DNA from 4 places in the Bacillus haynesii genome. Region 1 is predicted to be linked to each of the others. Evidence: riboswitches for the same ligand, from Rfam matches in the RefSeq annotation. Region 1 holds a riboswitch; each other region holds the start of a gene.

Region 1 (7,317 bases):
GACGTTCCTGAAGAATATGGCGGACTCGGACTCGATAAAATCAGCTCGGCGCTGATCACCGAAAAATTCTCAAGAGCGGGGAGCTTTTCGTTATCGTACGGGGCACACGTGGGGATCGGCACGCTTCCAATCGTATTTTTCGGAACCGAGGAGCAAAAGAAAAAGTATCTGCCGTCCCTTGCAACAGGGGAAAAATTTGCAGCCTATGCCTTAACAGAGCCGGGCTCCGGGTCTGATGCATTAGGGGCAAAAACAACGGCCGTTTTGAATGAGGCGGGAACCCACTATATATTAAATGGCGAAAAGCAATGGATTACAAACTCAGCCTTTGCTGATATTTTCGTCGTCTATGCGAAAATAGACGGCGAACATTTTTCGGCCTTCATTGTAGAAAAAGATTACGCAGGCGTTTCCACAGGGCCTGAAGAGAAAAAAATGGGCATCAAAGGCTCATCGACCCGCACGCTCATCTTAGACCAGGTCCAAGTTCCGAAAGAAAACCTTTTAGGGGAACCGGGAAAAGGGCATGTCATCGCCTTCAATATTTTAAATATCGGCCGCTATAAGCTGGCTGTCGGGACAATCGGCGCTTCCAAACGGGTCATCGAGCTGTCCGCTTCATACGCCAATCAGCGCCAGCAATTTAAGACGCCGATTTCAAGATTCAGCTTAATCGGGGAAAAAATCGCCAATATGTCAGCCAAACTTTATGCGATGGAAAGCTCTGTTTATCGTACGGTCGGGCTGTTTGAAGACAAAATGGGCACTTTGAGCGAAGAAGAGCAAAAAGACGGGCGCCAAGTCGCGAAATCGATCGCTGAATATGCAATCGAATGCTCTCTTAACAAAGTATTCGGATCTGAAACGCTTGATTATATCGTTGATGAAGGCGTTCAAATCCACGGCGGTTACGGATTCATGCAGGAATACGAAGTGGAGCGGGCTTACCGCGATTCACGGATCAACCGGATTTTTGAAGGCACAAACGAAATCAACCGCCTCATCGTCCCGGGCACCTATATGAAAAAAGCGATGAAAGGCGAGCTTCCTCTGTTTGAGAAAGCAAAGGCACTTCAGGAAGAACTGATGATGCTCATGCCTGAAGAACCAGGTGACGGCGTTCTCGAACAGGAAAAGTATCTGCTGAGAAACGCCAAAAAGACCGCGCTCATGATTGCGGGACTCGCCGCGCAAAAATACGGAAAAGGGCTCGACCAGGAGCAGGAAATCCTCGTTAACATCGCCGACATTGTCAGCCAGGTCTACGCGATGGAAGCAGCTATTTTGCGTACTGAAAAAGCCATCAAGGCAACCGGCGAAGACAAGAACGCCCAGAAAATTCTTTATACGCAGATTTTTGCACAGGAAGCTTTTCAGGAAATTGAAAGCCATGCCAAGGAATCGCTCATCGCGATGGAATCAGGCGATTCGCTGCGCATGATGCTGTCCGCGCTCCGCAAATTGACGCGCTTTACGCCTGTCAACGTCATTGAGAAAAAGCGCCAGGCAGCTAAGGAAGTCTTTGAAGCTGAGAAATATATCGTATAAACGAAAGCCCTGCTTTAGGCGGGGCTTTTAAGCTTCTATAGAATCAAGCACTGTTTTAGGTTTTTCATTCGATCTATGTTAAAATTACCTCGATTAAATGAGAGGGGTGTATGTATGGCTTTGGATTTTTACTGGTATCCGAAATGCGGGACATGCCGCAAAGCGAAAAAATGGCTCGAAGACCACGGAAAAGAAATCAATGGGATACATATCGCAGAACAGCCGCCGAGCAAGGAAAAACTGAAAGAGCTCTACGAGAAAAGCGGGCTTGAATTGAAGAAGTTTTTCAACACGAGCGGCCAAAAATACCGCGAACTCGGCCTGAAAGACAAGCTGCAAAGCATGTCTGAAGATGAGCAGCTGGAACTGCTTGCATCAGACGGTATGCTGATCAAACGCCCAATTACGACAGACGGCAGTAAAGTAACGGTCGGTTTTAAAGAAGATCAGTTTAAGACATACTGGTTATAACACATCAAAATATGATATCTTCAATGTAGGATCGATTAAAACACTTTATGGAGGGGTTAGCATGAGCACACCGAAAGAGTTGCGTTATTCAGAAGAACACGAATGGGTGAAAACCGAAGGAGATAAAGTCAGAATCGGCATTACAGACTTTGCACAATCTGAGCTTGGAGACATCGTATTTGTCGAGCTTCCTGAAGTGGGAGACGAAATCAAGGCGGACGAGCCTTTTGGCAGCGTTGAATCCGTAAAGACCGTTTCTGAGCTGTATGCCCCGATCAACGGAAAAGTGGTCGAAGTGAACGAAGATTTGGAAGACAGCCCTGAATTCGTCAACGAGTCTCCGTATGAAAAGGCATGGATGATTATTGTCGAGCCGTCTGATGCTTCTGAAATCGAAAATCTGATGACAGCCGAGCAATATGAGGACATGATAAAAGAAGACTAAGGATTATTCAGGATAGCTGTTCGTCGTTTGGATACTCTATATCAAGAGGGGGTGTCCAAATTGACGCTGAAAAAAGAACGTATTGATATTACAGAACATGTGGAAAGCCGATTAAAAAACGGTGGAACGCAGCTGTATCATGAAAATGAGCTGATCGGCCGAATGACCGGCAAGGATCAATACGAGTTGAAATCTGGATATTCATTCCAAGATGAAAAGTTTTACAAAATGGCGGATACCGTAAGCGGACCGGATGCTAAATATGTAGACTGTGATGACCACCAAGGCTGGTGTTAATCAAGTCAGGCGGTGAATATTCACTGCCTTTTTTTACAAGTAAATCTTTAAAGGTGATCCATATGCCGGAAAATGAAAAAGTCATGATTGTCGAAGGGAAATCAGATAAGCAAAAAGTGAAGCATGTCATCGAAGAGCCCGTGGACATCATTTGCACAAACGGAACGATCAGCCAGGCAAAACTCGATGAATTCGCCGAGACGCTGTTTGATAAAGACGTTTATATCCTGGTGGATGCCGATGAATCAGGCGAAAAGCTCCGCCGTCAGCTGAAGAGGGAGCTCCCCCAAGCTTCGCATCTATACATCGATAGAGTATACAAAGAAGTCGCTTCCGCCCCGAGTCAGCATGTTGCAGAAGTATTATTTCGTTCAAACATCCGGGTACATACAAAATATCTATTATAAAAAGTATTGAGGTGCGGTTCAACAGATGCAAGAACTTCAAGAAAAAGAGCTAAAACGGCTTGAGCATGAAACCTGTCTTCTATATGTATACACGCCGTTCTGCGGAACGTGTCAACTGGCCGGAAGAATGCTGGAAGTCGTTGATGAAATGATGAAGGACGTTCCTTTTTATAAAAACAATCTCAATTATTCCCCGTCATTTGCCAAGGAGCAGGAAATAGAAAGCGTTCCGTGTTTTATCCTTTACAAAAACGGGCGAGTCGTCAAAAAAGAATACGCTTTTCACTCCGTTTCCTACTTATATGATACGATTAAACAAAATGTTGTGGATTAAGGGCGGTTTTGACATATTTCTCGGGAAATAACCAGCAAAAACTTGTCGAGCAATTCCTAAAGGAACTCCTGCGGCAGACAGAGAATCTGTAAGTATGACCAATTTACAGGAGGTTATACAGTTGGAGAAAATGGGATTGATAGAAAGAGAGGACAAGGCTCTTTTTTTAAAACCTCTATTATCTACAACGGCTTTGCTGATTACGTTTCAAGGCGAGAAAGAAGCTTTTACGTTAGCGATCAACGAAAAAGGGGAAATGGAAAAATCTTCTCCTGTAGAAAAAGCTCATTTGACCTTTTTTGGAGAGCAAAGCGAGATTATTGACCTTCTACACGGTGACATTTCGTTGCAGCATCTCGTACAGCGCGGCACTGTTAAAGTTAAAGGCTCTTTCAGAGCTTTATTGAAGCTTGAAGCGATTTTATGGCTGACGGACGGCTTCTTTAAAAACAGCGATCTTTATTCATAGACTTATTAAAAATTTGAAAAATCGGCACATTCCGTGTATAAGTCAGACAGGGACGGGCGTTTGCGTTCGTCTCTTTTCGCCGTAGGCCGATTGTCTTAAGAAAAATAGTTGACAACTATTTTTCCGCATGATATCCTACTTTAAGAATTCCGATCATAATAATCAAAAAATAAATATATGTTTCTCTTATCCAGAGAGGTGGAGGGAAGTGCCCTATGAAACCCGGCAACCATCAACACGTGTTGAAATGGTGCCAATTCACGCGAAGCATTATGCTTTGAAAGATGAGAGAAAGGCCCAGACTATTCAAAAGCCTTTCTGCTCATGTGTGCAGAAAGGCTTTTTTCATTGTTTGATCAGGAATTTAGACAACTATGAGAATTGAGCAAGAAAGCAGGTGATGGCTTTTGATAAATCTTCAAAATGTTTCAAAGATTTATCGGTCAAAGCATGGAGATGTCAATGCTGTCCAAGATGTCACCCTTACGATTAAAAAAGGTGAAATCTTCGGAATTATTGGATATAGCGGAGCTGGAAAAAGCTCCTTGATCCGTCTCTTGAACGGACTTGAACAGCCGACTTCAGGTACGGTTGAAGTAGCCGGCAGAACAATCAGCGAGATCAAAGGGAAGAAGCTGAGGAATGCAAGGCAGGAAATCAGCATGATTTTCCAGCATTTCAACCTCTTGTGGTCAAGAACGGTGCGCGACAATATTGCGTTTCCGCTGGAGATCGCCGGTGTCAGCAAAGCAAAACGTCTGAAAAGAGTCGCTGAACTGATTAAGCTTGTCGGTCTTGAAGGCAAGGAAAACGCCTACCCTTCACAGCTTAGCGGAGGGCAAAAGCAGCGCGTCGGCATCGCACGGGCGCTCGCAAACAATCCGAAAGTTCTCTTATGCGATGAAGCGACATCAGCGCTTGATCCGCAGACGACTGACTCGATCCTGGGTCTTCTGTCCGATATCAATGAAAGGCTCGGGCTGACCATTGTCCTGATTACTCATGAAATGCATGTCATCAGGAAAATCTGCCACAGAGTGGCCGTCATGGAAAACGGAAAGGTCGTAGAAGAAGGCGATGTGCTGAACGTATTCCTCAAGCCGAAGGAAGAAATGACAAAGCGCTTTGTTCAGCAGGTAACAGAACCGGTGGAAACAAAGGAAACGCTGAAGCATTTCCTCGAAGAAACGACATCCGGACGGACGATCAAGCTCACCTTCGTCGGTGAAGCAGCCGAATCGCCGCTGATCACGCAGATCATTCGGAAGTTCAATGTTGAAGTCAACATCCTTCAAGGCAAAATCTCGCAAACTCAGGACGGCGCATACGGTTCATTGTTCATTCATGTCGACGGACATGAAAACGAGGTCAATGATGTGGTCGATTTCATCAAGAGCCGCCAGGTAGAAGCAGAGGTGATCACGAATGTTTGAAAAACTGTTTCCAAACGTAGATATGGAGCAGCTGTGGGAAGCTACGTATGAAACGATATATATGACAGGAATTTCCCTATTGTTTGCTTTTATCATCGGAGTGATTCTCGGTATGCTGCTGTATTTGACTTCAAAAGGAAACATTTGGCAGAACCGGGTCGTTAACGGTGTAATATCGGCAATTGTCAATGTGTTCAGGTCTATTCCTTTTATTATATTGATTATTCTGCTGCTCGGTTTCACAAAGTTTTTAATGAACACGATCCTGGGGCCGAACGCCGCACTTCCGGCTTTGATTATCGCATCGGCTCCGTTCTATGCCCGCCTAGTTGAAATCGCTTTGCGCGAAGTTGATAAAGGTGTGATTGAAGCGGCGAAATCAATGGGAGCCAAAACATCGACGATCATATTTAAAGTGCTCCTGCCCGAATCGATGCCGGCGCTGATCTCAGGCATTACGGTTACGGCGATTGCACTGATCGGTTCGACGGCGATGGCCGGAGCAATCGGTTCAGGCGGACTCGGGAACCTTGCCTATGTAAACGGTTTTCAGATGAACAATCCCGATATTATACTCATCGCCACTATTTTCATCTTAGCTATTGTGTTCATCATCCAGTTTATCGGGGATTTTATAACAAATAAATTAGACAAACGTTAGGGAGGACATCAACATGAAAAAAGGTTTATTAACAGCTTTATTCATCATTTTTGCAGGCGTTTTGGCCGCTTGCGGATCTTCCAGCAGCGAAGGAGATAAAGACAGCAAAGTCATCACAGTCGGAGCGACGCCGACGCCTCACGCTGAAATCCTTGAAGAAGCAAAGTCGCTTTTGAAAGAAAAAGGCTATGAGCTTAAAATCAAAAATTTCACGGACTACAAACTGATCAACAAAGCGCTCGCAACGAAAGATCTCGATGCGAACTACTTCCAGCACGTCCCGTATCTTGAACAGGAAATGAAAGAAAATAAAGATTACGATCTTGTCAACGTCGGTGCAGTACACCTTGAGCCATTCGGCATTTACTCTAAAAAGTATAAATCTTTAAAAGACCTTCCTGACGGTGCAAAAATTATTATGAGCAACAACGCCGCTGAACAGGGCCGCATGCTTGCAATGCTTGAAAATGCGGGACTGATCAAGCTGAAATCAGGCATTGAAAAAGTGGATGCGACAGTAAAAGATATTACAGAAAACAAGAAAAACCTAAAAATCAAAAACGATGTGGCGCCTGAAATGACGGCAAAAGCATACGAAGCCAATGAAGCTGACGCAGTGTTCATCAACGTGAACTATGCGATCCAAAACAAGCTGAATCCGAAAACTGATTCAATCGAACTTGAGTCTCCAAAAGACAATCCTTACGCTAACATCATCGCCGTCCGCAAAGGCGACGAAGATTCTGACAAAGTGAAAGCTCTGATGGACGTATTGCGCTCTGATGACATCAAAAAGTTCATCGACAAAAAATATCAAGGTTCTGTCATTTCTGTATCTGAATAAATAAAAGAACACCCCGGTTTCCAGAAAACCGGGGTTTTTTCGCGTATTTTTTGAAAAGAGGCTCATAATAAAAAAAGACTACCAACTGAAAATGGAGGAACAAAACGTGAATCAGCATGAATCAGAAGGCATTATCGAATCCGCACTGCACGAATATAAGGCGGGGATTGGCATCTTTTCCGAAAAAATGCCCGGAATTGCCGCCAAATACAACGAATTTACCGAAGAATGCTTTAAAAAAGGCGTGCTCAGCGAAAAGGATAAGCAGCTGATCGCACTGGGCATCAGTGTCAATACGCAGGATGAATATTGCATTATTTATCACATCAAGGGCTGTCTGGATTGCGGAGCGTCGGAGGAAGAAATTCTTGAAGCAGTCGGTGTAACTGCAGCATTTGGCGGAGGCGC
Region 2 (7,317 bases), 220 kb from region 1:
CCGGCGCCGCGGCCGATTTGTCCGATGCCGGGAATAATAAAAGCGATAATAATAAAAGGAATGACGAATTTAATGAAGCTTCCAAAAATATCATTGAAAGTAGCTGCCGTTTTGACGAACCAAAGCGGAGCAAAGCTTCCGACGATAACACCAAGAATAATTGCCGTAATGATCCTCGGCAGTAATCCAAATTTCATAGATGTGTCCTCCTGATATATACAAATGTTTTTATAATATTATCATATGAAAGATTTCTTTTGTTAAAAATAAAAAAAGTCTGTATTTTCAAATAATAATGTTTGTGAATTGGGAGCGCTTTATCATAGGCTGTGCTTGACTGTCATCTTGATCATTGCCCAGGAAATGGCATCGGTCGTTGATAGGAGAAGAGGATTTTTGATAAACTGCAGCAGCGCAGGTCTTCTGCGCTGCTGCAAGCGGGCTGAATTATACGAGCGGTCCTCCGGCTTTTTCGATGTTTTCGGTATTGGAGAACTTTTTGAAATTCTTTTTGAATGCATTTGCCAGGTGAATCGCTTTTTCCTCGTATTCGTTTTCATCTGCCCAAGTTTTGGCCGGATCAAGCACTTGATCAGGCACACCCGGAACGTGGACCGGTGAATGAAGTCCGAAAATGCGGTCAGTCCTCATTTCGGCGTTATCCAGTTCTCCTTCTATCGCGGCCTGAACCATCGCTCTCGTATAAGCAAGGCTCATTCTTTCCCCGGTTCCGTATCCGCCGCCGGTCCAGCCTGTATTGACGAGAAAAACGCTGACGCCGTGTTCATCGATTTTTCTTCCGAGCATTTCAGCGTACACGTGTGCCGGAAGCGGGAGGAACGGTGAACCGAAGCAGGTCGAGAATGTAGCTTCAGGAGTGGTGATTCCGCGTTCGGTGCCGGCGAGCTTGCTTGTATATCCGCTCAGGAAATGATACATGGCTTGTTCTTTCGTTAACTTGCTGATCGGAGGAAGCACGCCGAAAGCATCTGCCGTCAGAAATACGATGGTCTGCGGGTGTGCGGCGATGCTCGGCTTGACGATGTTGTCAATCGCGTCAATCGGGTAAGCCGCTCTCGTGTTTTCCGTATAGAATGTGTCGGAATAGTCCGGCTTTCCGGTTCTGCTGTCGACAACGACATTTTCGAGAACGGAACCGAAGCGGATCGCATTGTAAATCTGCGGTTCTTTTTCTTCGCTTAAGTTAATGCACTTGGCGTAGCAGCCTCCTTCAATGTTGAAAACGCCTGTGCTGGACCAGCCGTGTTCGTCGTCACCGATCAGCTTCCGCTTCGGATCGGCGGAAAGCGTCGTTTTGCCTGTACCTGACAATCCGAAGAAGAGAGCTGTTCCGCCTTCCTCGCCAATGTTTGCCGAACAGTGCATCGGTAAAATGTTTTGTTCAGGAAGAAGATAATTCATAATAGAAAAAATCGATTTTTTCATCTCTCCGGCATATTCGGTGCCTCCGATTAAGATCGTACGCTTCTCAAACGACACGATGATAAACGTTTCAGATCGAGTCCCGTCAACGAGCGGATCGGCTTTGAAATGCGGAGCGGAAAGAATCGTAAACGGCTGTTCTTCAGGTTTTTTATCATGTTCTTCAGGTCTGATGAACAACTGTCTTGCAAACAGGTTGTGCCAGGCGAACTCGTTAACAACTGTAATCGGAAGCCGGTATTTTTCGTCTGCTCCTGCAAACCCTTCAAATACATACAATTCATCGCGTTCCTTTAAATAGCTGAGCACTTTTGTGTGCAGCCGGTCAAAGGCGGCTTCTGAAATCGGCTGATTCACCGCGCCCCAATCGATTTTGTCCTTTGTGCTCGCTTCTTCCACAATGAATTTGTCCTTTGGCGAGCGGCCGGTGTATGTACCGGTTGTTGCCCGCACGGCTCCGGAAGATGTCAAGACTCCTTCTTTGCGCTCAAGAACTTTTTCAACCAAAAGGGGAACGGATAAGTTCAGCTGAACGTTTTTGCCCGTTAATAACGTTTGTAAGTCAGTTGTTAAATCTACAGAATTCATAAAAAACCTTCCTTTGCATGTTTTTTAATGTGTATAACATTAATGTAGAATTAGTATAACACATTTACTCTTATAGTCTATACCGTTTCTTCATTTTTCGTTCGGGTTTTTTCTCGAAGGACAAGTTCAAATTTATTTCGGCCGATATTGACATTACAAGCCATTTTAAGATAAGATATTTCATTGAGCGGATACTCTTATCCCGAGCTGGTGGAGGGACAGGCCCAATGAAACCCAGCAACCGGTTTCTCTTATTAATGGAAAAAAACAGTTTCTGAGACAACTACGGTGCTAACCTGATGCAAGGTGTTCAATACCTTGAGCGATAAGAGTGAAAGGCACGCAATACCAGACCCTTTCCTCAGCGAATAGGAAAAGGTTTTTTTATTGCATAAATCGATATACAAAAATTGCTAAAAAAACTGCCTTCAGGAGGAAGGTACTCGGCGTTTTTCACAGGATGTGAAAGGTTTTAGCCGAGTATCAAGCAGGAGGAAGGTACTGGGCGTTTTTCACAGGACGTGAAAGGTCTAGCCGGGCAACCAGTCAGGAAAAATTCTGCTAAGGGGAATTTCGACTCAGAATCTCGTCAAGAATAGCATATGGAAATTGTTTCAAAACGAGAGCGTATGAAGCCCGAGTATCGTCATATAATCAAGAGGGACGAGATCCGTATCATACTTAAGATCACGGCTGATCTTCATATACAGGAGGAAACATAAATGAGCAAAAACCGTCGGTTATTTACATCAGAGTCAGTTACGGAGGGACATCCGGACAAAATTTGCGACCAGATTTCGGATAGTATATTAGACGAAATTTTAAAGAAAGATCCGAATGCCCGCGTTGCCTGTGAAACATCTGTGACAACCGGATTGGTGCTGGTAAGCGGTGAAATCACGACGTCCACATACGTCGATATTCCAAAAACAGTCCGCGAAACGATTAAAGAAATTGGCTACACACGTGCAAAATACGGTTTTGATGCCGAAACTTGCGCGGTCTTAACGTCTATAGATGAACAGTCTCCAGACATTGCAATGGGAGTCGACCAGGCTCTTGAAGCGCGTGAAGGAGCAATGAGCGACGCTGAAATTGAAGCGATCGGAGCCGGAGACCAAGGTTTAATGTTCGGTTTTGCCTGCAACGAAACAAAGGAACTTATGCCTCTGCCGATTTCGCTTGCTCACAAATTGTCTCGCCGTTTGACAGAAGTGCGTAAAGAGGAAATTCTGCCGTACCTGCGTCCGGACGGAAAGACACAGGTAACTGTTGAGTATGATGAGAATAACAAGCCGATTCGCATCGATACAATTGTCATTTCGACTCAGCATCATCCTGAGATTTCGCTTGAACAAATTCAGCGCAATCTGAAAGAGCACGTCATCAATCCGGTAGTGCCAAAAGAGCTGATCGATGAAAACACGAAGTACTTCATTAATCCTACGGGCCGTTTTGTTATCGGAGGACCGCAGGGGGATGCTGGTTTAACAGGACGCAAAATCATCGTTGACACCTATGGCGGATATGCCCGTCACGGCGGCGGAGCGTTTTCCGGTAAGGATGCGACAAAGGTTGATAGATCTGCAGCTTATGCTGCGAGATATGTTGCGAAAAATATCGTCGCCGCAGGTCTTGCTGATTCCTGTGAAGTGCAGCTTGCCTACGCGATCGGTGTCGCACAACCGGTGTCCATTTCAATCGATACATTCGGTACAGGCAAAGCGAGTGAAGAAACATTGATCGAAGTGGTTCGCAAAAACTTTGATCTAAGACCTGCCGGCATTATTAAAATGCTCGATCTTCGCCGTCCGATTTACAAACAAACGGCAGCTTACGGACATTTCGGCCGCCTCGATCTTGATCTGCCTTGGGAGCGCACAGACAAAGCAGAGCAGCTGAAGAAAGATGCATTAGGAGAATAACAATAACAACCGCATAGCCGCTTTATTAAGCGGCTTTGTTTTTCGATGGCAAAAAGCGGGCGGATGTGAAACGTTTTTCTTTAAACACTTGTCTAATCAAGAAGCAGACTTTGATTTCTGCACGAAATTTAAAAAATCGGAGGCAATACTATGTGTGGATTTGTAGGGGTATTCAATCATCGCCCATCATCCGAGACAGCAGCCCAGGAAGAACTGATTAAACAAATGAATGAAATGATTGTACACCGCGGTCCGGACGATGATGGGTACTATCATGATGAGCATGTAGGCTTCGGATTTAGAAGGCTCAGCATCATCGATGTGGAAAACGGAGGACAGCCTCTGTCTTATGAAGATGATTCCTACTGGATTATTTTTAATGGAGAAATCTATAACTATATAGAACTGAAAGACGAACTTCTTTCAAAAGGATACGAGTTCAAAACCGATTCAGATACGGAAGTTTTACTTGCGACTTACCGCCACTACAAACAGGAAGCCGCTTCCAAGCTGCGCGGAATGTTTGCTTTTTTAATCTGGGACAAAAAAGAACAGCTCCTATACGGAGCGCGCGATCCGTTCGGCATTAAGCCGCTCTATTTTACGAAAACGGACGGCCACGTTTATTTTGCATCAGAAAGAAAAAGCCTGATGGCTGTCGATGCTGACTTGGAATTGAATGAAAAAGCGCTGCAGCAGTATACATCGTTCCAATTTGTACCGGAGCCTAAGACGCTTGACAAAAAGGTGCAAAAAGTAGAACCGGGCCATCAGTTTACCGTCCGCCCGGGCCAGGATATTCAATTTAAAACATACTGGAAAGTTCAATTCAAGCCGGTTCAGACCGAAGAAGACAAGCTTGTTCAGGAAGTAAGAGACGCGATTTTTGATTCCGTAAAAGTCCACATGCGGAGCGATGTGCCTGTAGGTTCCTTCCTTTCCGGAGGCATTGACTCTTCCTTTATCGTGTCTGTGGCGAAGCAATTCCATCCGAACTTAAAGACGTTCTCTGTCGGCTTTGAACATGAAGGCTTCAGCGAAGTTGACGTTGCGAAAGAAACCGCTGATAAGGTCGGCGTGGAAAACTTCAGCGCGATCATTTCGCCTGAAGAATATATGAACGAGCTTCCAAAGATCGTCTGGCATCTGGATGATCCTCTGGCAGATCCTGCTGCGATTCCTTTGTATTTTGTCGCGAAGGAAGCGAAGAAGCAAGTTACGGTTGTTTTATCCGGAGAAGGGGCAGATGAGCTGTTCGGCGGTTACAATATTTACCGAGAGCCGCTTTCATTAAAGCCGTTTGAGCGAATCCCGTCCCCGCTGAAAAAGATGCTTCTTCGAGTAGCTTCAGCGATGCCGGAAGGAATGAAAGGGAAAAGCTTTTTAATGAGGGGCTGTACACCTCTTGAAGAGAGATATATCGGTAACGCAAAGATTTTTGAAGAAGGCATGAAATCAAAACTTCTTCGCCAGTATGACAGCAACCTCTCTTACTGTGACGTGACAAAGCCGTATTTTGAAGAAAGCAAGTCCTACAGCGAAATCAACAAAATGCAGTATGTCGATATCCACACATGGCTGCGCGGCGACATTTTGCTGAAGGCCGACAAAATGACGATGGCCAACTCACTGGAACTCCGCGTTCCGTTTTTGGACAAAGTCGTATTTGAAGCGGCTTCCAAAATTCCGGAAGAGCTGAAAACGAAAAACGGCACGACAAAATATCTGCTTAGAAAAGCGGCGGAAGGCATCGTTCCAGATCATGTCTTAAATCGCAAAAAGCTAGGGTTCCCTGTGCCGATCCGCCACTGGCTGAAAAACGAAATGCATGACTGGGCCGTGAACATCATTAAAGAGAGCGAGACAGACGCATATATCCATAAAGATTACGTGCTTCAGCTTCTTGAAGATCACTGCGCCAATAAAGCGGATAACAGCCGCAAAATCTGGACGGTTCTCATCTTTATGATCTGGCACAGCATTTTTGTTGAAAAACGCTTTGTACCGGAAGAACTGAACCATCAGCCAAAAGAGGTCATTATTGTTTAAGCAAAAAAAGAAGGTTTTCGATTAACCGAAAACCTTCTTTTTTTATGCCGGTTTTTCTGCTGATAAATCTGCAACCACACTTTCACATTCGGAGAGGAGATTGTCAAAAATCACATCCCACGACTGGGTAAGGGCATAGCTTCTCGCATCGTATGCCATCCGTTTTTTTAACGACGGGTTGGAGAGGACGCGCAATATATTTGCGGTGAATACTTCCGGATTTCTAGGTTCGGAAAGAAAACCGTTTCTTCCGTTTTGTATAAAGTCTTTCAGGCCGCCGGAATCTGCCCCGATAACAGGCGTCCCGCAGGCGAGCGCTTCAAGGGCGGAATTTCCGAAGGTTTCCGTCGGAGAAGGAAAGACGAACAAATCTGAGCTCGCATAGATGCTTGCCAGCTCTTCTCCTTTGACATAGCCGGCAAAAGTCATGTTGAGGGGAGCTCGCTTCTCAAGCTCTTTCTTTAATGGGCCGTCTCCGGCGATCAGCCAGTGGACGTCATCTTTCAAAGCGGGGTGACTTGCGATCTTGAGCAGCGTCTCCAAGTCTTTTTCAGGTGCCAGCCTTCCGACATAGCTGAGGATGTAGGTTTCCTTTATGCCGTATCGCTTTCGGATGTGTTCGGTTTGATACGCCGGACTGAACAGCGAGCAGTCCACGCCGCGCTTCCAGATGGAGAGGTTCCTGAATTGTTTGGCCTTGAGCTGCATGAACGTTTCGCGCGAAGGTACGAAAACTTTTCGAAAATCTTTATGAAACCAGTGCATATATTTCCATAATAGTTTGGAAAACATTTGAAGATCATAATATGAAAGGTACTGGTCAAAATCGGTATGGTAAGAGCCTACGACGGGGATGTTCCATTTCTTCGCAAGCTTGAGCCCCGCCAGGCCGATATTAAAAGGAGTCGCGATGTGAATGAGATCGGGATGGAATTCGCGGAGTTCTGATTTCATTTTGATGAGATTAGGAAGAGCGATTCTGCACTCGGGGTATAAGAAGAACGGCATGCTCGTAAAACGGCGGATGCGGCTCGAAAATTGTGTTTCATGCGTGCTTTCCGGCGCAAATACTTTATAGGGAATCCCGTTTTTTTCAAGATAATCCGTATACCTTTTCAGCGTTCTGGCGCAGCCGTTCACATCTGGTGTGAACGTGTCCGTAAATATCGCAATTTTCATCGTTTCCCCTCCTGTTGGTGATGTAAAAATCAATGACGCTTTGGAAGAAACGGCCGGCTTAGAAGATCATCGCCGACAAAGTTCCGACTGAAATTCCGAGGGCCGTGCCTGCCAGAACATCCGAAGGATAATG
Region 3 (7,317 bases), 230 kb from region 1:
TACAGCTTCACCGCCGTAGCCGGCAATGATCGATAACACGACAAGCTGAATTCCAGAATCAGGTTCCGCAGATAAAACAAGCAAAATAGAAGCAACCATTCCGACAAGAATATCTTCAAAAAAACCAAGGTAAATGAATCGTTTCGTTGTTCTCGGTTTCTCGAGGCGTCCTCTTTTTTTAATGTGCCCGAGAACCCCCATAATCCCTCCAATCAAACAAGCAACCAAAACTTGATGCAGCATCTTCATCACCTTCCTAAAGCCCTTAGTTTAGTCAAGCGACTTCAGGCCATCGAGCAGCCCCCCTAGACCCCTTGCGATGATATTCGATACTACCATACAGAAAATGTGTTCTGTCTGAGAAGAAAAAAAGCTTGTTTCTTCCATTATATGTGAAGATTTGGTTGATAATCTTGATTCCTTCGATTCATTTTCGGATAATTACAATTACCTATTTTTTCTATGTTACTCACGCATCTGATTGAGCAGAGAGCTGCTTTTCCTTCCTGTCGTATAAAAACGCCGTTCCTATTGCGATCAGCAATAATACGAGCAGAACCACCAGCAATAGCTGCATATTGAAATAATCAACCAGCATTCCGCCAAAAAGCGGTCCGATCATTCTTCCGCCGGTCGCCATACTGTTGACAAACCCTTGATAAAACCCTTCTTTCCCCCTCGGTGCGAGACGGTTTGCGATTGTCGGCACAGCCGGCCATACAAGCATTTCGCCAATGGTCAGCACAACCATCGCGGCAAGAAACCCAGGAAACCGTTCAGCGCCAAACAAAATTCCGTATGCCATCATAAAAATGACAAATCCGATCACGATTTGGTTTTTCAGCGATTCGGCAAACCGTTTCACAAAAAAACCGATCAGCGGCTGACCGAAAACAATGAGCGCCCCGTTCACTGTCCAAAGCACGCTGTACTGCCCCAGAGATATCCCCAGCTCCTGGGTATGTGAAGCGATGGTCGAGGACCATTGCGAATAAGCGACCCATCCGAGCAGGTAGCCCGTACATATGACCAAAAGCGCAGAAAATCTCGATTTCCCGCTGACTGAATCGGCATGATCCAAAACAGAAGACTGCATAGCTTTTTCAGAGCGGATGCGTCTAAATCCGAAAAACGCAATCATGAAAAAGACGGCATATAGCATCGCATTCGCAAGAAAAACATACGCAAATGAAAAAGATGCGACAATTCCGCCGAGCGCTGACCCAACTGCCACCCCTGCGTTTTGCGCCACGTATACAGCATTAAACGGCTTTCTGCCGCCTTCCGGCCAAACTGACCCGGCCATTGCATAGCATGCCGGAAAAACGATCCCTGATCCAAAGCCGGCCAATGTTAAGAAAAGAATGTATTGGAACCAATCGTGAAAAAAGACGAGGCCTGAAAGGCTCGCAAACGTGATTACAATGCCAAGGACAACCGTTTTAAATCCGCCGATTTTATCGAATAGATAGCCCCCGAACAAATTGCCCAGCACATTTGCCCCTGAGTTCAGCATCAGCACAAATCCGGCCGCTGTCAGCGACTTTCCCAAATGCTGATGGATATAGATTGTATTCAGCGGCCATAAAAAAGATGCCCCTGTAACATTGATAAACATTCCGATGACCAAAAGCCATAATGTGCGCGGCATAGCGTTTCCTTCTTTCTCTTTATCATTCCCTCTAGATTCTATTCGTTTTGCCCATTTTTTTCAATTGACGCGATTTCAATTTTCAGCATAAAAAACCCCCTTTTTAAGGGGGAAAATTTTTTTATGATTTGGACATCCATTTCGGCTTTCCGAAACCGGCGAATTCCCGATCGATCGTATCTTCGAAAGCTTTGGATTTTACCGCTTCTTTGAGATCTTTGGCAAATGGCTTGTCTTTGTTTTTTTCATCCACTACTACTTGATTGCGGTAGCGGTCAGGCATGTTCTCAAGCGCCAGCGCGTCCTGCAGCTTCATATTGGCGGAGAGAGCGAAATTTCCCGGGACAGCCGCGATATCCAGGTCATCGACAGATCTTGGAAGATTGGCGGATTCAAGCTGTTTAAAAGTCAGCTTTTTCGGATTTTCCGCAATGTCCTGCACAGAAGCTTTCAATGTGTCGACATCGCTTTTCAGCCGAATCAGCCCCTGATCCTGAAGGGTTAAAAATGCCCTGGCAGCATTTGCCGGATCGTTTGGAACAGCCACTTCCGCTCCGGTTTTGACATCGTTCAAGTCGTTATATTTGGCAGAATAGAGACCCATCGGAGCAGTCGGCACAGAAATGAGCGCCGCAAGATTTTTATTGTTTTCTTGATTGTATGACTTCATAAAAACCTCGTGCTGAAACAAATTGGCGTCGAGTTCGCCTTCGCTTAACGCCGTGTTCGGCTGTATGTAATCGGTGAATTCGACCACTTCCACTTTATAGCCTTTTTTCTCAAGCTCAGGTTGAATCGCTTTTTTGACCATATCGTAATACGGTCCTGCAGTAGCGCCTATTTTGATCGTTTTGCCGTCGCTTTCGGCACTGTTTCCGCATGCGGCCAGAAGCGCCAAGCTCAAGGCCAGTACCAACGCAGAAGTCCATTTTAATAACTTGTTCATGTATATCTCCTCCTCCAAAATAAAAAAACTCTTTCAGACGGCTGAAAGAGTTGATTAAACTTATCTTTCAGAATGCGTCTGACATTCTGCTGGATTTAGCACCTTGCATTCCTGCAGGTTGCTGAGATTTCGCCGGGCCAGTCCCTCCATCTCTCTTTATAAGCTGCATATTCGGTTTTTAAATGATTTCTTTATTTTACGTTTGAATATTTAGATTTGCAAGAAGTTTTTTGTTATAAACATTTTTTTCTTTTTAAGCTAAAATATAGTTATCAATTAAGAAAGGAGACGAATCATGGAATCTATCATGCTGATCGGGTTTTTATCCTTCCTTTTTTCCATCTGCTATCTTGTATTTCATTTGATCAAAAGGATCTTTTCTCCAGGCAAAAGGTTTTCCAGGAAACTCTTTTATCCTTGTTTTGCAGGCGGACTTCTCCTCCTGATCATCTCTGCACCTTATTATGATGAGGAAACATATGCCGCCGATGAGACAAAAACGGAGGATCTGACAACCGAGCTTCAGGAACTGAAAACTGAACACAGCACTTTGCAAAAAGAGCAAACCGCATTAAAACAGCAGGTCAAACAGGCAAACAAAAAACTGAAGGCAGTCAAAGCGGAGAATGACACATTAAAAAAAGAAAACGAAAAACTGACAAAAGAAAAAGACTCGCTTACGAAAAAAACAAAATCGCTGACAGAAAAACTGGCTAAGGCTGAAGAAAAAAGCAGCAGTGCCGAAACCTCTGTAAAAGAAAAGAACGCCACCGCTCAGGCCGGGACGTCACACAGCTCGCCCGTCGCTAAGAACAGCAGCGCTGAGAGCAAACAGGAGTGCAAAATCAAAGGAAGCGTCAACCATATTTATCATACACCGGGAAGTACATATTATGACCGCACGAAAAACGTCACTCGCTGGTTCTGCACAGAACAGGAAGCGCGTGATGCGGGGTACAGACCTCCGAAACGTTAAAAAAGCCGGCATACCGCCGGCTTTTTCTTTACAGCTCTCTTCTTAATGCTGTCAGCACGTTCGTTCTTGTCGCTTTAATGGCCGGATTCAGGCCTGAAAGAATGGCGACTCCTGCACTGATCAAGGTCGCGATGAGGACAAGACTGACCGGAATGTACGAGAAGGTGATGCTGAGGTCTGCTGCACTCGTTTCTCCTTCTGAAACCGATGATAATATGACAGGTATAATCTTGTTCACTAAAAAGCTGATACCGTATGAGATGATAATACCTAAAACAGATCCTAAAATACCGATATAGGCGCTTTCAAGCAGGAACATTCGGCGGATCACGTTCGGGCTCGCCCCGATCGCTTTCATAATGCCGATTTCCTGCGTCCGTTCTGTAACCGCCATTGTCATCGTGTTGAAAATGCCGATCGCTGAAATCAAGACGGCAATGACTCCGACAAAGATCAGACCAATTTTAAAAGCCATGAAAAAAAGATTGATGCTTTCGAGCTTTTTCGTTATTGAATCGACGTAGTAGCCTTCATCCTCCAAATCTGTTGTCAGCTGTCCGACATGTTCAAAGTTATCCGCGTAAACCGAGAGCGACTTTTCGATCATGCCACTGTCTTTGTCCGCCTTCAGAAAACCGGTGATGTCTTTTTGCATGTCGTCGCTGACATAGACTGTTGAATCGCTCGCCCATTCATAAGAAGGTTTTTTCGTCACTCCGACAACTTTCAGATCATATGTTTTCGCTTCCCCTTCTTCACCTGTTTTTTCATCCATTTTTGAAATCTTTAATTCAATCGTTTTGCCGAGAATATCTTCTGCGTATCCTTTTGGTTCTTTTACTTCCTCGGCATTATTTTCCATCTGCTTTTCATAATCTGCGGCTTCTTTTTTCGTCCAGAGGTTCTTCCCGAAATGGTAGCCGACGACGATTTCATTCGGTGTTTTCGCTACGCGGCCGCGATCGAGTTTGATATTGGCTTTTTGCTCAGCGGCCATGTCGGTAATCGAGATATGCGAAATTTGATTATTGGTCCTGTTGCCCAATTTTGCTTCAGCAGGTGCGTACACCTTCGTGCGCTCGATAATCGCAGACACATCTTTGCGGTTTTCAAATTCTTTCAAGTCTTTCTTTTGAACTTTCTGATCGCTTTGCCCTTCTTTTCCGACAACATTTATCTCAGTCACGATCTGCTCTTTCATCAGCTGTTCAGTCATCGATTTTTGCAGGCCGAACCCGACGGATGCGAGCACGATTAAAAACGCGCAGGCCACCGTTGTTGCGAGAATGGTCATGAATACACGCAGGCGGTTTTTCTTCATATTTCTTCTAATGAACTTCAGCTGATCCTTAAACTTCAACAGTCTCTACCCCTTTCTCTAACACGCCATCAGATAAATGAAATTTCGTATTGGCGATCGATGCCACCTCGTCATCGTGCGTGATGATGACAAATGTAATGCCGCGTTCCCTGTTCAGCTGTCGAATGAATTCGAGGATTTCCTGCTCTGTTTCGGAATCCAGGCTTCCGGTCGGTTCGTCAGCTAAAATGATTGATGGATTCAAGATCAAAGCGCGGGCGATGCTGACGCGCTGCTGCTGTCCGCCTGAAAGCTCATTCGGATAGTGGCCGGCGTGGTTTTCAAGGCCGACGCGGTGAAGCATTTCATTGACGCGCTGCTTTCGCTCCGACGGATGAACACCTTTTAAAGTTAGAGGCAGTTCGATATTTTCAAAAGTCGTCAAGCTCGGAATCAGCTGAAAACTTTGAAAGATGAAGCCGAAATGCTCAAGCCTGAATGCGGCCCATTCTTTTTCGCTGTACTTCGTGACATCCGTGCCGTCGATGACGATGTTGCCTTTTGTCGGGGCAATGTAGCCGGAAATCAAGTTCAACAGCGTCGATTTTCCGGAACCGCTCCGTCCGACAATGCAAGCGATTTCGCCTTTTTCGACGGTAAGCGAGACGTCCTTTAACACTTTAATTTCATTTTCCCTTCCCTTTTTGCCGACTTTAAACGAGTGGTGAATATGCTCTACACTGATCATTTGTAAATCTCCTCTCCATTTTGATTACAGCTGTTTTATTTTTTTAAAAATCAAGAAGTAACTGATTAAAAATCCGACTGCCAAACCGATCAACATACCGAAGATATAGCTGAACAGGTTCGAAGCAGCGGCTGTGCCGAATCCCCAGATGCCAAATAAAATAACGAGAATCTGGATCGGACGATCCATTTTTCTCCAGAGAAAAAAATGTCCGTTCCGTTCAAGCTGCTGTTTGATAAAGCAGAAATAGCCGATTATATAAAACAAGATCCCCATGGCGAGCGGAATAAGCGTAAAGGCCAGGCTGCCGTCTTGAATGCCGAAACTGTTGAGGTATATGATCGGCGTCATATAATCTAGTAGTTCTGTTTCATCATAAAAGAAAGCAGGGTCATGCCCAAAGAAACCCAGGATGATTCGTAAGTTGGCCAGCGGAAGGCCGATCAGCAAATACGGCAGAATCGACGCTGAAAAAGCAACGATCATCTGGGCCAGCGGATTGCCGGTCATCGCCCCCGCCGCCATGACAAGCGAGTAGACCATAAAGCAGAAGATGACCGACCCGATAAAATACTCATGGAAATGGACGACGTCAACCTTATATAAAACAATCAAGGCATAAGATAAAAAATAAGATAATAGCTGGGCTGTTAAAAGAATTGAAATGCCAAAGAAATATTTAGTGTTGAAAATGATGCCGCGTTGATAAGGGAGACCGAGAGTAAAATCAAGCGTTCCTCTGCTCCGTTCAAACCCGATCTGGCTGAGTGCAAGCGCGACTCCGCCAACCCAGAACATTCTGATAGTCCCGCTTACCCCATAATCTTTATATAAAACGCACTCTATATCGGGAAATTTTTTCTGTTCTGCAAGGCATCCCTGGTACTGGAAATAATCATTCAAAATCGCTAGCGGCTCACTCAGCATCACCGCTGCAAACACGACTAAAAAAATCCAGAAATGTTGTTTCCATTCTTTATATAAAAGTCCGCGCTCTACCATCTTCGCTTACCTCCATACTTCGCGATGAATACTTCCTCAAGACTGACCGGAAGCTCGTTCCAAACTTTCGGAGACAAACTTTTAAGAAATTGTTTGCTCACATCGTCTTCTTTCAGAATCAACACTGTATAAAAGACGCCGGTGTGATCCAAAACAGGGATTTCCCTTTCCCTGATTTTTAAATTGACATCTTCTTCAAATGCCATTTGGATTTTAATAAAATCGCCTTTCAGTTCATCAAGATCCATGATGTTCGACAATGTATTGTCTTCGAGAAAACCGATTCGGTTGCACATTCTTTCAATATCCTCAAGCCGGTGGGATGTGATGAGAATCGTCGTGTTGTTTTCAGCCACCTCATCGACCATCAGCTGAAGAACGTCTTGTCTTGTGACGGCATCAATGCCGTCTGTCGGCTCATCAAGCAATATGACCGCCGGCCGGATCGCAAATGACAAGATCAGCGACATTTGCTTTTTCAATCCTGTAGACAATTCCCTGTACTTTTTTGTTTCGGGAATATCGTACCGGTTCATTAATTCATTTGCGTATGTAACATCAAAGTCCGGATAAATGTTACGTAAAATATTGACGAGCTGTTTGTAATTGTATTTTTCGAAGTAGGTGTTTTGAACCGGCATATAGACGATGTTGCGCTTTACGAGCGGATGGTCCTTCACCTTGACGCTGCCGA
Region 4 (7,317 bases), 1.9 Mb from region 1:
GGCGATGTTATGGTGAGCACGTCTACCGTCAAAGAAAAAAAGGCGCTTTCGTACAAGAACATTCTGCAAAAAGCGGAAAAATCAAAGAAATCCGTGATCACAGACGATATACATACAGTGTCGGACAGGCTGGAGCTGAATATATTTACTCCTGTCTTTGACAGCGAAGGCAGAACGACAAATTTTCTGCTGGCTTCGATCCGCGTCGATTATCTGAAAAATATCATGAACGTCTTAAGCCCTGAGCTTTACATCAAAATTCTCAATCAGAAGAATCAAATTGTCTTTACGGCAGGCCATTCTCCTCCTGAGAAGCCGGACGGCGGTACCGTCGACGCTTTTTTGGACCAGATCGACTGGAAGCTTGAAGTTTATCCGGAACCGGTCCAGCTTGATGAAATCGTTCACAGTCTTCTGCTGTCATTTTTAAGTATTTTCATTCTGCTGAATATTATGTTCCTCCTGCTCCAGTATGTGCTGCTGAAGCGGCGGACAAAGCAGGAGCGCGCCCAAAATGAAGCGCAGAAGCTCGAATTAATCGGCACCCTGGCGGCGAGCACCGCCCATGAAATCAGAAACCCGCTGACAGGTATCAGCGGCTTTATCCAGCTCCTTCAAAAAAAATATCAATCAAAAGAAGATCAAATGTATTTCTCAATTATCGACCAGGAAATCCGGAGGATCAACCAGATTGTCAGCGAGTTTCTCGTGCTCGGAAAGCCGACGGCAGAGCAGTGGCAGCTCAACGCCATGAATGAAATGATTGACGAGATCATGCCGATTATTCATTCTGAGGCAAATTTATATAATGTGGAAGTGGAAGTTCAAGACTGCGGAGAAGATCCGGCTTATGTATATTGTAAAAAGGATCATATTAAGCAGGTTGTCTTGAACGTCGCCAAAAATGCTCTTGAATCGATGAAAAACGGCGGAAAGCTGCTCATTCAAATCGAACATGATCAAGAGAAGGCGCAAATCATTGTGAAGGATATCGGAGAAGGTATTCCAAAAGAAATGATGGAGAGTATTTTCCAGCCTTTTGTCACGTCAAAGGAAAAAGGAACAGGACTCGGCCTTGTCGTGTGCAAGCGCATCATTTCCATGTACGGGGGAACCATTCAAATCGAAAGCGAACGGCATAAAGGAACGACTGTGACGATAATGCTGCCGACTTCAAAGGAACAGGATGACTGAGGCTTCCCCGTTTCCTGTAAAGAGCCTGCCTTCCTTACGGCAGCTCTTTTTCGTTCATCCACTATGCCGTATATTTTTCAACGCTCAGACAGTCGATGCAGCCTAAAAAATCTTGCAGCAGATTGTCCGGCGCGTTTTCATTCATAGACAATTTTTGATATTCATAGATTAATTGATCCAGCTCCTGGCTCCGTCTGATCGTTTCATCCCCTGTATATCCATAGATTTCAGCGGCTTCAACCATCATTTGCCGCTTCTTGCTGATGGAAACGAGCAATGCTTCTTTTTCAACATACCTTTGCATACGCTTCACCCCTTACCGACATATCGTTTCTTAGAACCATCCAGATTTTGCGTACTTGAGCATTATTACAGATTATACTTATTTTGTAAACCTATTTTTCAAAAAAATATTTTGAAATCGAGTATAATAGATTTGTGGAATTAAAGGTGTAATACCCATCGATGAAATATGGTAAACATCTTTACAAGAGTTCATGCGGATAGAAGGAGGTTTTATGATGCGCCAAATGATGAAAAAACCAGTTTCAAGGCTCCGAACCGTCTTTGCCGTGAAAGAAGCGTATTCAGGCCTCTTATTGTTTTTCAGAGCATTTAGAGCCTGGAGAAAGGGAGACTACCCCTTATTCCCGAAAAAAACGATTTTACTGGCCGCGCTGGCATTTATTTATGTGCTGTCTCCGATCGATTTGATTCCCGATGTTCTCGCAGGCATCGGCTGGCTTGATGATGCGGCTGTACTCGCTTTTCTGTTCAGACAGATAACCAAAGAGCTGGACGGATTTGAAACACATCTAATGGGAGGAATAAACGGCAATGGCAAACAATAAAATTCTCGGCATCAATCATCTCTTGTTTTCGGTCTCTGACCTGTCCGTCTCTATTTCATTCTATGAAAAGGTGTTTGATGCCAAGTGGCTCGTAAAAGCCGAGAAAACCGCTTATTTTGACCTGAACGGCATCTGGCTCGCATTAAACGAAGAGAAAGACATTAAGAGACAGGAAATTCACGACTCTTACACCCATATCGCGTTTTCGATTCAACAGGAAGATTTGCCGTTCTGGGAAAAGAAATTACACGATTTAGGTGTAAACGTGCTAAAGGGCAGAAAACGGCACGAAGGCGACAAAGATTCAATTTATTTCTCAGATCCAGACGGCCATAAGTTCGAGCTTCACACCGGCTCTGTATTTGACCGTCTTCAATACTATCAAAATGAAAAACCGCATCTCTCATTTCATGAAGGCCACATCAAGGCCCTTTATGACAGAAACAAATAAAGAAAGCGTCCAAGTGGACGCTTTCTTTATGGCCGGTTCACACTCTCTTTCTCATAAATCGGCACCCAGCCCTCTGTCGTCACAAAGATTCTGACAGCCACGACTTTCCGGTCTTCCTGAAGCGTGAAATAATGGCGGGTGTTTTCAGGAACGGAGATCAAATCCCCCGGATTTAAGAGGACATCAAAAAATGTACCGTCCTTTCCTTCTATCGCAAAGATGCCGTGGCCGCTGACGATAAATCTGACTTCATCGTCTGTATGATGATGCTCCTGTTTGAAATTCTTCAAGAGCTCATCGAGTTTCGGATTTTGGTCGGAAAGCGAGATGACATCGCTCGCTTTATAGCCGCGGCGTTCTGAAATGTCTTTGATTTCAGCGGCAAAGACGTCTAAAATCTCCTGTTTCTCTTCATCGGTCAAATCGTATTTTTCTTTTAAGCCGGCCGGTAGTTTTGTGATGTCCCACTTTTCATAAATAACCTCCTGCCGCTTTAGAAATTGTTCCACTTCTTCCTGCTTTTCAATGGTCGTGTTTTGTTCATCATGGATCCGAATTGTCGCCATGTTTTCTCCCCCTTTTTAATTAAACGTGATAAGCCTGCAAAGCTTTCAGCTTTAAATGCCAGCTGAACAAGAATTCATATGCTTCAAGCATCCGCTTTGCTTCAAATGCCGTTTTTCCCCAGACGGTAATACCGTGGCTGCGAATCAGCACTGCGCCTGAATCGCCTGAAAGGTGCCCGGCAAAATCCGCCGCCAAATCCGGAATATGAGCACTGTTTTCGATAATCGGGATCGTCACCTCCGCATTTTCCTCCCAAAGCCCGAGCGCCTTTATGATTTCCTGGCCTCTGAATGTCACTTGCTTTTCTTTTGCATAAAGCTCTGAGATGACATTGTTGTCAATCGTATGGACATGAAGACAGCAGCCGGCGTTTGTATTTTGATAGACAAAGGTGTGCAGCAGCGTCTCCGCCGACGGCTTCAGCGCATGTCCGGTCTCCGCCGGCCTCCCCTCTTCGTCCGCCAGCAGAAAATCCTCCGCGGTCTCTTTTCGCTTATCTTTTCCGCTTGCCGTGATGAGAAATCGCAGCGGGCCTTCTGATACTTTGATTGACAGATTACCGCTTGTCGCCGGGAACCAATCCCTTTCCGCAAGCTCTTTTTTTACCTCGGCAAGTTCCTGCCGTTTTTGCTCAATAGCCATCCTTTCACCTCCGCGGTCTCTTCAAGTATTCGTTTTGCATCGTGGAAATCGCCGAATGCTGCGTGCTTCAAACCGAGCCCTTCACATTCGCGCAGCAAATAATCGCGCGCGATGCACAAGTCGGAACATTTGGCAGCTTCAACATCTGTAACAGAGTCCCCGATCATGACAACAAAATCGTCCCGACCTTTCAGCCGGCGGATGATGGAAGGCTTGCAGCATCCGCATTCATTTCCGCAGCCCCCGTCACACGGATACGGCCAGCGGATCTCGATATTGCGGCCTGTGAAGCCGGCCTCGTTGCAATAAATGCGGTTCTTTTCAACAATTCCTTCAAGCAGGGGATAGACGAAAAAATCCATCCCTCCGCTCACGACGTAAAACGGAAGACCCTTCTCATCCAGGAAAGAGACAAACTCTTTAAACCCGGGGCGGATCTCGGCTTGTTTCAGTACATATGCCGTAATGTCTTCTTTCAGGCTGCTCGGCAGCAATTCAAACATTCTGCCGACTCCGTCCTTAATCGATATGTCCTTGGACAGAACCCCGTCTTTTAAAGCAATCCACTCTTTTGGAGCAAATTGTTTCATAATGCTGATGATGTTGTCGTTTGTTGTGATCGTTCCGTCAAAATCACAAATGATAAGCGGCTTCCTCATACAGAAACCTCAACCCTTCCCCATTTTTCAAGGGCGAGCTTCAAATCGGGAGAACGCTTTGCTTTTTCTTCGACAGGCTCCGCTTCCAGGACGGCATCAATGACCGCCCGAAACGCTCTTCCTCCGCCTGCCGCTCCGTTTGGATGACCGTGAATCCCCCCGCCTGCATTGATGATATGGTCAATGCCAAAGTCTTTCATCAAGAGCGGGACCATGCCGGGGTGAATACCGGCCGACGGCACCGCGAATGTCGGTTTAAAAACGTCTTCCTTCGTGCATTCATCGTATATGGCAAGCGCAGCCCGCTTCGGCAGAGCAACGCTTCCGTACGGAGAAGGGAACAGGCTGAAATCAGCACCCGCATACCGGTTCAGCTTGCCGAGCAAGAGCGAATGGGAAAAACCGTAATGCGGCGACGAAGTGAGTGCGCCGCTTACTGCCGGGTGCGCCATGATCGGCAGCGGAATGTCGTCGTCTTCCGCAAGGCTTTGCAAAACATCGAGCCCGTAGGCATACACATTAAGCAGCAAAACATCGGCTCCGAGCTCGGCTGCTTTTCTCGCCTTCGATTTCAGCTCCATTGTCCTGCCCGTCAGATTGACGGCATACAGGGTTTTACGCCCTGTTTCTTCAAAGGCAGCCTTAAGCACTTTCCTTCCTTCTGTGATTCGTTTTTCAAAGGGGGCACTGCCTGTTTCAAATAAGATTTCATCGTCCTTGATCAAATCCACTCCGCCAAGCGCCTGCTGCCTCAGCTGTTCCTTCAAGTCTTCCATATCGCGGCCAATGACGCCTTTAAAAATGCTCATCAACAGAGGCCTTTCAAATTCGCCGATTTTTTTCCGGATCCCGTATACGCCGAATTTCGGACCCGGCAATGATTGTTTAAAATACTGCGAAAACTCCAAATCAGCCAATTTGATTTTTCCATCGAGAGACAGCTTGCCAAAAACGGTCGTCAGCACAGCGGGAATGTCGCTTGTAAAATTGGCTTCCGGATAGGCGATGGTAACCGTTGCCTGTTTTTCCCCCAGTGCGCTTTCTGTTTCTTCGACCTTGACGACGCGTCCTTTATGCTTTTTCAGCTGCTCCTGCTTTAAGAGCGGCAGATCTGTCCACGATCCGACCGTCAGCCCGATCGCGATTTGCTCAGCCCGCTTTTCTGCGTCACATCCTGGATCTGCCAAAATATATGTTGCCAAAAGTTCACTCATTGTGTAGCTCCTTCCTGCTTCATTCATATAAAAAAACCTCTTTTGCTGCTTTAGCTAAAAGAGGTTTCGCTTTTCAGGTTCGAATCCTTATCTCTCAGCGTCAGCTGCAAGAATTAGCACCGTGCTTAAAAAGTCGGTTGCCGGGCTTCATCGGGCTTGTCCCTCTGCCTGCTCTTGATAAGAATATTGATTTTATAAATTATTTTGAATTATCCCATCGTTTTTCCCGATTGTCAATGACTGTGGCCGGTCTTTTTGAATATATTCAGCTCGGCAATACGCGAAGCCGCTTCCCGGAGCCGCTCTTCGCTTGTCAAGAGGCCGACTCTCACGTATCCTTCTCCGTGTTTGCCGAAGCCGATGCCGGGCGCTGTGACGACGTTCGCTTTTTCGAGAAGCAGATCGGAAAAAGACTCAGATGTATATCCGTCGGGAACAGGCATCCAGGCGAAAAAAGATCCTTGCGGAGCATCCGCATGCCAGCCGATATCGCGGACCGCACGAATCCATGCATCCCGCCTTTTTTCGTAGCGCTCATTTTGCTCCTTGACACACGCTTGATCTGATAGGAGCGCGGTCGCCGCGGCGTCTTGGACCGCTTTAAAGAGGCTGACATACATATGGTCCTGATAAAGGTTCAGCGCTTCGATCACAGAGGCGTTGCCAACTGCAAACCCGACCCGCCATCCAGCCATATTATACGTTTTGGAAAGCGTGTAAATTTCGATTCCTGCGTCTTTTGCCCCCGCCGTTTCCAGAAAGCTGACAGGCCTCTTGCCGTCGTAGCCGATCGCGCCGTAGGCAAAATCGTGGACGACGCAAATTCCGTTCGACTTGGCAAACCGGACGGTCTCTTCGAAAAAAACAGGTGTGGCTTGGGCACCGGTCGGATTGTTCGGATAATTTAAATACATGAGCTTCGCTTTTTCTTTCACTTCCTTCGGAATCCGACTGTAGTCAGGCAGAAACTGATTGTCCGCTGTAAGCGGCATCGTTTCCATGTTCGCTCTTGCCAGCTCAACGCCCGACCAGTAGTCGGGATAACCCGGATCGGGAACGAGCACGGTATCCCCCGAATTTAACAAACATTGCGGGAGCTCGACAAGACCGGCTTTTCCGCCGAACAATACAGCGACTTCGCGTTCGGGATCGAGCTCTACGCCGTATTCCCTTTGATAGAACGCGGCTGCCGCCTCCTTCAGTGAACGACTGCCGCGAAAGGAGGAATACTGATGGTTTTCAGGGTTGCGGACGGCTTGCGCCATTGTATCAACGATGTGATCCGGTGTCGGCTGATCCGGATTCCCCTGACCGAGATTGATCACATCATGGCCGGCGGCAATTTTTTCATTCACCTTTTTGACCAAGGAAGCGAAAAACTGCTCAGGCAGCTGTTTCAACACATCTGAAAGCTCAAATTTCATACGATTCACCCGCTTTTGAAAAATTCTTGAAATGATAGTCCATCATCATATATTGTTAAATGTAAAATGTAAAGAAAAAAATGAGGTGATCCAGATTGAAGCTGACAATTTCATGCCTGCAATTCGATATCGCATACGGAAATCCTTCTGAAAATTTCAAAAAAGCGGAGCAGCTGATCGAACAGGAAAGCCGAAAGGCGGATGTCTTTCTCCTTCCCGAGCTGTGGACGACGGGTTATGATTTAAAAAATCTCGGCTCCATCGCGGATGAAGAAGGCAGGCAAACGAAGAGATGGCTGCAGGAAACGGCAAAAG

The links. Region 1 has a riboswitch for S-adenosylmethionine ahead of metN (methionine ABC transporter ATP-binding protein MetN). Riboswitches for the same ligand answer to the same signal wherever they lie in the genome.
Region 2: it holds a riboswitch for S-adenosylmethionine, as region 1 does, so the genes downstream of both, metK (methionine adenosyltransferase) here and metN (methionine ABC transporter ATP-binding protein MetN) in region 1, are expected to answer to the same signal.
Region 3: it holds a riboswitch for S-adenosylmethionine, as region 1 does, so the genes downstream of both, H2R00_RS20595 (MetQ/NlpA family ABC transporter substrate-binding protein) here and metN (methionine ABC transporter ATP-binding protein MetN) in region 1, are expected to answer to the same signal.
Region 4: it holds a riboswitch for S-adenosylmethionine, as region 1 does, so the genes downstream of both, mtnW (2,3-diketo-5-methylthiopentyl-1-phosphate enolase) here and metN (methionine ABC transporter ATP-binding protein MetN) in region 1, are expected to answer to the same signal.

Annotation. Positions count from the first base shown of each region.
Region 1 is NZ_CP059494.1:3,898,028-3,905,344, forward strand. It holds gene H2R00_RS19240 (acyl-CoA dehydrogenase FadE) at 1-1,548, shown strand, start outside; gene H2R00_RS19245 (arsenate reductase family protein) at 1,663-2,019, shown strand; gene gcvH (glycine cleavage system protein GcvH) at 2,081-2,464, shown strand; gene H2R00_RS19255 (YusG family protein) at 2,525-2,761, shown strand; gene H2R00_RS19260 (toprim domain-containing protein) at 2,824-3,168, shown strand; gene H2R00_RS19265 (thioredoxin family protein) at 3,194-3,502, shown strand; gene H2R00_RS19270 (SCP2 sterol-binding domain-containing protein) at 3,624-3,971, shown strand; SAM riboswitch class I at 4,155-4,262, shown strand; gene metN (methionine ABC transporter ATP-binding protein MetN) at 4,379-5,404, shown strand; gene H2R00_RS19280 (methionine ABC transporter permease) at 5,397-6,065, shown strand; gene metQ (methionine ABC transporter substrate-binding lipoprotein MetQ) at 6,079-6,909, shown strand; gene H2R00_RS19290 (carboxymuconolactone decarboxylase family protein) at 7,016-7,317, shown strand, end outside.
Region 2 is NZ_CP059494.1:4,117,741-4,125,057, forward strand. It holds gene H2R00_RS20505 (dicarboxylate/amino acid:cation symporter) at 1-197, opposite strand, end outside; gene pckA (phosphoenolpyruvate carboxykinase (ATP)) at 448-2,031, opposite strand; SAM riboswitch class I at 2,226-2,363, shown strand; gene metK (methionine adenosyltransferase) at 2,754-3,956, shown strand; gene asnB (asparagine synthase (glutamine-hydrolyzing)) at 4,107-6,005, shown strand; gene H2R00_RS20525 (glycosyltransferase family 4 protein) at 6,048-7,184, opposite strand; gene H2R00_RS20530 (phosphatase PAP2 family protein) at 7,243-7,317, opposite strand, start outside.
Region 3 is NZ_CP059494.1:4,130,963-4,138,279, reverse strand. It holds gene H2R00_RS20605 (DUF4257 domain-containing protein) at 1-249, opposite strand, end outside; gene H2R00_RS20600 (MDR family MFS transporter) at 470-1,651, opposite strand; gene H2R00_RS20595 (MetQ/NlpA family ABC transporter substrate-binding protein) at 1,773-2,597, opposite strand; SAM riboswitch class I at 2,655-2,762, opposite strand; gene H2R00_RS20590 (sunset domain-containing protein) at 2,893-3,573, shown strand; gene H2R00_RS20585 (ABC transporter permease) at 3,602-4,933, opposite strand; gene H2R00_RS20580 (ABC transporter ATP-binding protein) at 4,923-5,621, opposite strand; gene H2R00_RS20575 (ABC transporter permease) at 5,646-6,623, opposite strand; gene H2R00_RS20570 (ATP-binding cassette domain-containing protein) at 6,617-7,317, opposite strand, start outside.
Region 4 is NZ_CP059494.1:1,569,179-1,576,495, forward strand. It holds gene H2R00_RS07730 (sporulation kinase KinD) at 1-1,194, shown strand, start outside; gene H2R00_RS07735 (aspartyl-phosphate phosphatase Spo0E family protein) at 1,256-1,498, opposite strand; gene H2R00_RS07740 (YkvA family protein) at 1,713-2,045, shown strand; gene fosB (metallothiol transferase FosB) at 2,032-2,496, shown strand; gene H2R00_RS07750 (1,2-dihydroxy-3-keto-5-methylthiopentene dioxygenase) at 2,523-3,062, opposite strand; gene H2R00_RS07755 (methylthioribulose 1-phosphate dehydratase) at 3,082-3,705, opposite strand; gene mtnX (2-hydroxy-3-keto-5-methylthiopentenyl-1-phosphate phosphatase) at 3,666-4,364, opposite strand; gene mtnW (2,3-diketo-5-methylthiopentyl-1-phosphate enolase) at 4,361-5,578, opposite strand; SAM riboswitch class I at 5,663-5,762, opposite strand; gene H2R00_RS07770 (pyridoxal phosphate-dependent aminotransferase) at 5,812-7,002, opposite strand; gene H2R00_RS07775 (carbon-nitrogen family hydrolase) at 7,098-7,317, shown strand, end outside.